Linked DNA regions of Niabella yanshanensis. The protein of the gene in region 1 interacts with the protein of each later gene in a pairwise test. Links are inferred from orthologs where the notes say so. Each region holds a gene or a part of one and is shown in the gene's direction. Other genes may lie near its edges.

Region 1 (3,254 bases):
CATGCGGGAGTTTTGGTGTTTGCTTAAGCCAATGTTTCAAGTAGCTTACGGGGAGAAATAACGGCTATTCCTTCCCATTTATGGTTGAACATTCCCAAATCGCTTGTAACAAAATAGTCTAAATGATGATACTGTACTGTACAATATTGAATATTGTCCTCCAAATCATCGTAAGACATTTTAAGCGCCTTTATCAGTATCGGCCGTATCACCTCAATAATCTCCAGCTCTTCCAGAATATCCGGAAGTAGTTCTTTAGCAACTTTCGCCCCGTATGCTTTAATAAGCCAGTGTGCAACGACCTGGAAAACAGAAGGGGTTATATATCCTGTAATTTTCTAATCAAGAACCATTTTAAAAATTGCTTCGCAATCATTATGATTATTTCTTTTCAGAAGCAGGTCAAGTATCACGTTAGCGTCCAGAAAAACTTTGCTGGCCATTACTTGTATTTTTCTTCGTAGTATCCCTTTTTGTACTCGATATCAAGTGAAATAGAAGGCTCTGGTAAAGTCTTGATTTTATCCAAAAGACTTTTCTTTTTAGGCTTATCGACAATTCTCTTAAAATATTTTTCTACTAGTTCAGAGATCGAAATATTGTTCCGGTTGGAATACTTCTTTATTTCTTCCAGAATGCCTTCCTCAATCGTGATGTTTAAGCGTGTTTTCACACATCAAAGATGCGCATTTTTAAATTTTATGCGCATACCCACTTCGTCAGTCATTAGCCTGGGGAGATAATATAACCCGGTTTTATTCCCGATTCCCAATCGTTGCATTCTTTAATCTCCACCGTAATTATATGCCTGTTGTAACAGGTTACCTGTATTTAATAACCTGGTATTAAAAGCATTCGCTAAATCAACGTTAAAGAAACGAGGTTTTTAAAAAATATTTTGTTGATTTCAGTCATCGATCTACCTTTGCAACCCAATGACAATAAAGAAACATACAAAGATTAAGAAACATCCGTAATGGAAGGTTGTAGTTTTTGTGTGTGTAACATAAATTTTTTAACAGGCCTTCCGTAAATACGGAAGGCTTTTTTTATATCTAAAACCAAAAAATAAAAAAATGAAAGTTGCAGTAGTGGGCGCCACCGGCCTTGTGGGCACCAAAATGTTGCAGGTATTGGCCGAAAGAAACTTTCCGGTTACGGAACTCGTTCCGGTAGCGTCTGAAAGAAGCGTAGGTAAAGAAGTAGAGTTTAAAGGAAAAAAATATAAAATAGTGAGCATGGCGGACGGTATCGCAGCAAAACCTGCTGTGGCATTATTTTCTGCCGGTGGAGGTACTTCTACAGAATGGGCGCCCCAATTTGCTGCTGCGGGTATTACCGTGGTTGATAACTCATCTGCCTGGAGAATGGATCCGTCTAAACCATTGATCGTACCTGAGATCAATGCAGATATCCTGACCACCAATGACAAAATTATCGCCAACCCCAACTGCTCTACGATCCAGATGGTCGTTGCACTGCAGCCTTTACACAAAGCGTACAAAATTAAACGCGTGGTAGTTTCCACCTACCAGAGCGTAACGGGTACCGGTGTTAAAGCGGTAGATCAACTGATGGGTGAAAGAAACAATGCCAGCGAATATCCGATGGCTTATAAATACCCTATCGATTTAAATGTTATTCCGCAAATTGATGTGTTCACCGACAATGGGTATACCAAAGAAGAAATGAAAATGGTGAATGAAACCAAAAAGATCATGCGCGACGATAATATTAAAGTGACAGCGACTACTGTTCGGATACCTGTAATGGGGGGTCATAGCGAAAGCGTGAATGTTGAATTTGAAAATGAATTTGAACTGGCAGAAGTAAGAAACCTGTTAGAATCAGCTCCTGGTGTAGTAGTAGTAGACGACCTGCCCAACCAGCAATACCCGATGCCAAAGGACGCACATGAAAAAGACGAGGTTTTTGTAGGCCGCATCCGCCGCGATGAAACACAGCCTAAAACATTAAATATGTGGATCGTGAGTGACAACCTGCGTAAGGGTGCGGCTACTAATGCCGTTCAGGTAGCTGAGTACCTGGTAGCTAACAACCTGATATAAGTTTTATTTATAACAGTCTTATAAAAGCCGGAGGTTATCAACCGCCGGCTTTTATTTTCTCAGGCGATAACGAACCCTTATAATATGGATTTAACTTTTTAAGGTTAAGCGCATCCTAAAAATGAAGTAAATTGCATATATGGACAACATTTTAAATGAACCAGCGCCAGCCTATCAAAAAGCCTTTTATACAATGTCCGAATACCTGGAAATGGAAAAGGCTTCTGATACCAAGCATGAGTTTTTCCAGGGAGGAGTGTTTGCTTTGGCCGGAGCCGGAAGACGGCACAATGTGATTTCTAAGAATATGTCTGGCGAGTTATATACAGCGCTGAAAGGCAAGTCCTGCCAACCTTATGGCAGCGATCTGCGTATCCATATCCCGGAAAATACATTATTTACTTATCCCGATATCTCGGTTATCTGTGGAGAGATTACTGCTTCGAAAGAAGATGAAGACACCGCAGTGCTTCCTACAGTTCTTATTGAGATCCTGTCTCCATCCACAAAAAACTACGACCGCGGCGGAAAATTTAAATTATACAGGGATATTCCAACATTAAAAGAATATATACTTATAGATAGTGAATCAATAAATATAGAATGCTTCAGGTTGAATGCCGGCGGGCATTGGGAACTGGAAGAGTACAAAACACCTGAGAACACGTTAACGATTGAATCACTAAACGTGTCTATCAACATCAGGGATATTTATAACGGCACCCAGATGCCTGCTTAAAAATTTTATAAATGATTACCTCAATCATTGAACCCAGCAATGATCTCTTCTGCGTGCTGCTTGCTTTTAGGCTTCAGGATGATTTTTTTGATAACACTTTTTTCATCAATTAAAAAAGTAGTGCGATATACACCCATATACTTATGACCAAACATTTGCTTCTCCCCCCACACACCATATTTCTCTAATATTTTATGACCAGTATCCGCAATCAATGGAAATGGCAGTGAATTACGTTGTTCAAATCGTTTGTGTTTGGCCGCATCGTCAGGACTAACCCCAACTATTTCAATACCATGTTGCCGGAGCAATGCAAAATTATCCCTAAGATTACAGGCCTGTATAGTACAGGTTGGGGTCAGATCCTGGGGGTAAAAGTATAAGGCAAGCTTTCTTCCTTTGTATTCTGATAAAGATATTTTGTTGCCATCCTGATCTTTGCCTGT
Region 2 (3,174 bases), 2.4 Mb from region 1 along the record:
AGGAATCCACGCACGGCCGTAAGGGAAATTCCTGCCGGTATATTAAAGGCCGACAGGGTTTTATGGTTTACCATTATCAACTCGCTGCTATTTGTGGTCTGTACGTATTTTATCAATTCCATTTGTTTTTATCTTTCACCCATCGCCCTGGCAGTGGTGCTGGGTTATAGCTATACCAAACGGTTCACACCTCTTTGTCACCTGGTGTTGGGTTTGGGGTTGTCTTTAGCGCCAATAGGCGCTTACCTGGCGGTAACGGGGCGCTTCGATCTGTTGCCCATACTTTTTTCTTTTGCCGTTATCTTTTGGGTTAGTGGCTTCGATATCATTTATGCGTTGCAGGACGAGGAGTTTGACAAAAACAACGATCTGTATTCCATCCCTTCTGTGTTGGGTAAAAAGAAAGCTTTGCGTGTTTCAGAGTTGTTGCACGTGTTAAGCGCCACCTGCGTGATCATTGCCGGTTTTATCGGACAGTTTGGATGGTTATATTGGGGGGGGATTGCTGTTTTTGCCGGCATGCTTTTTTACCAGCATAGCATTGTAAAGCCTAACGACCTGCGCAGGGTAAACCTGGCATTTATGACCGCTAACGGAATTGCTTCAGTAGTTTTTGCGGTGTTTGTTGTTGTAGATTTGTTTGTACATCATTACCAGACTATAAATCCCTAAATAATGGCAAGATTGCTTTGTATAGATTACGGTCTGAAAAGAACCGGGATAGCCGTTACGGATCCGTTGAAGATCATTGCAACCGGGTTGACCACTATTGAATCGAAACAGTTGATATCTTTTTTGAAGGACTACTTTGTCAAAGAACCGGTAGAAAAAATTATTATTGGTATGCCCAAAAACTGGGACGATACGGATACCCATGCCACGCCGTTGGTTGAGAAAGCGATCAAAAACCTGAAAAAACATTTTCCTCAAATGCCGCTCGAAATGGTGGATGAGCGTTACACTTCCAAAATGGCTAAAGATGCAATGCTGGAGATGGGGTTGAAAAAAATGCAGAGGCGTAATAAAGCCCTGGTAGATGAAATCGCCGCCACCATTATGCTCCAGGAATATTTAAACAGGTGATCGTACGATGGCGCTGCTACCTGGCGACTTGGTTGTCTGGAACTCATTACTCATCACTCATTGCTACCTATTCACAATAATCAGTACCTTTGCCGCCATGATTCTCCCAATAGTAGCTTACGGCAATCCCGTTTTAAGAAAAGTAGCAGAAGAGATAGGGCCTGATTATCCCGGCTTAAAAGAATTAATTGCCAATATGTGGGAAACCATGTATGCCAGTAATGGCGTGGGTTTGGCTGCACCTCAGATCAATAAATCAATAAGATTGTTTGTGGTTGATTCTGTGCAGATCTTTGAAGCAATGGAAGATGAGGAAGAAAAGCAGGAATACCCGGGCGATGAGGGCGCAAAGAAAGTATTCATTAATGCCTACGTAAAAGAATTGAATGGGAAACCATGGGCCTATAACGAAGGTTGTTTAAGTATACCTAAGATAAGAGAAGATATTACCCGAGCGGAATCGGTTACTATTGAGTACGAAGACGAAAACTTTCAAACACATACAGATACCTATACGGGTATTACAGCCAGGGTGATTTTACACGAATACGACCATATTGAAGGTAAATTGTTTATCGACCATTTACCGGCGTTAAAAAGGCAGTTGCTCAAAAGAAAGCTCAATGATATTTCTTCGGGTAAAATAAAAGTAGACTATAAAATGTCTTTTAGCCGTTAATTATAGCAGCCCGTCATCGGCAAAACTGTAGTACCCGGCATCACTTACGATAACATGATCCAGCACTTTAATGTCAAGAAAGGCAGCTGCCTGTTTGATCTTTTCAGTCAGGTATTCATCAGCTTTACTGGGCTTCAGGCTTCCTGAAGGGTGGTTATGACTTAAAATAAGACCGACCGCATTTTTTTCGAGGGCGTGTTTTAAGATAACCCGGGGATCGGCAACCGTTCCGGTGATGCCTCCGGTGCTGATAATATCAAAGCTTAAAATTTTGCAGGACCGGTTAAGGTAAATGACGGCAAAAACTTCGTGCTGGTAGTCTTTGAGCCGTTCTTTCAGGAAATCTGCCATCTCTTTAGAAGTGGTGAACCGCTGCTTATGGGGCATGCGCCCCATCTGGCGTCTTCTGCCGAGCTCCATAGCTGCCATTATTGTAATGGCTTTCGCTGCCCCGATACCTTTCACAGATGTAAGCTGTTTTATACTGATGGTGCCTAACTCATTCAGGTCGTCATTACCTAACTTCAGGATATCTTTGGCCAGGGTTAAGGCAGATCTTTCACGGGTTCCATTATGAATCAGTATCGCCAGCAACTCCGAATTACTCAGGTTATTGGCGCCAATGGCTATTAGCTTTTCCCTTGGCTGATCATCCCTTGGCCATTCTTTAATGGTGTTCTTCAATTTCATAAATTATCCTAAAAATACGAATATTTTAGTTAGCGTACTTTTCAGGTAAAGAGTAAGCTGTATGTAGTGGCGATGGCTGGTTTTGAAAAAGCAGGTAACAGGTTTTCTCCTGAAATATAAGGACCCTGTATATCGGGCATTCAAAAAAAAATGTGATTCAACCTCATAAGTTGAATAAAAAAAATATCTTCGCCGCTCATCCACGAATACAATGCATAAAGCTCAATCGATTCCCCATGCTGCTAAAATATTTTCGGGAACAGCATCCGAAGCACTGGCAGTAGAAATAGCAAAACATTTTGGCTGCGACCCCGGAAAGCTTAGCATTCAACGCTTTGCCGACGGTGAGATTTCCCCCAATTACCTGGAAAGTGTAAGAGGAGACTATATTTTTCTGGTACAAAGCACTTATTCTCCGGCTGATAACCTGATGGAATTACTGCTGATGATTGATGCTGCCAAAAGGGCTTCGGCTTATAAAGTAATAGCTGTTTTGCCTTACTATGGTTATGCCCGGCAGGATCGGAAAGATCGCCCAAGGGTAGCAATTGGTAGTAAACTGGTAGCAAATATGCTTACCGCAGCAGGAGCCGATCGTATTGTAACTATGGATTTGCACGCTCCGCAGATACAGGGCTATTTTGATATTCCGGTGGATCACCTGGACAGCCATGCGGTGTTCATTCCCTATATTGAAAAGTTACAATTAAAAAACCTTACCT

Evidence for each region.
Region 2: the proteins of U0035_RS14710 (region 1) and def interact in binary tests that used the Escherichia coli proteins (3 or more experiments, as listed by UniProt). The link is inferred for Niabella yanshanensis from one-to-one orthologs.

The regions. Positions count from the first base shown.
Region 1 is NZ_CP139960.1:3,527,325-3,530,578, reverse strand. What follows is about bases 152-3,072. They hold U0035_RS14710 (aspartate-semialdehyde dehydrogenase), read left to right. Parts: upstream 152-1,076; coding sequence 1,077-2,069; downstream 2,070-3,072. Other genes in these bases: bcp (thioredoxin-dependent thiol peroxidase), read right to left, coding at 2,829-3,072; U0035_RS14705 (Uma2 family endonuclease), read left to right, coding at 2,209-2,808; U0035_RS14715 (DUF6364 family protein), read right to left, coding at 443-673; U0035_RS14720 (hypothetical protein), read right to left, coding at 152-179. In the rest of the region: more of U0035_RS14720, read right to left, coding at 24-151; more of bcp, read right to left, coding at 3,073-3,254.
Region 2 is NZ_CP139960.1:1,099,320-1,102,493, reverse strand. Bases 131-2,971 are described here. They hold def (peptide deformylase), read left to right. Parts: upstream 131-1,180; coding sequence 1,181-1,762; downstream 1,763-2,971. Other genes in these bases: U0035_RS04075 (ribose-phosphate diphosphokinase), read left to right, coding at 2,664-2,971; radC (RadC family protein), read right to left, coding at 1,763-2,452; ruvX (Holliday junction resolvase RuvX), read left to right, coding at 676-1,083; U0035_RS04095 (UbiA-like polyprenyltransferase), read left to right, coding at 131-672. Outside these bases: more of U0035_RS04095, read left to right, coding at 1-130; more of U0035_RS04075, read left to right, coding at 2,972-3,174. UniProt on the Escherichia coli protein: Removes the formyl group from the N-terminal Met of newly synthesized proteins. Requires at least a dipeptide for an efficient rate of reaction. N-terminal L-methionine is a prerequisite for activity but the enzyme has broad specificity at other positions.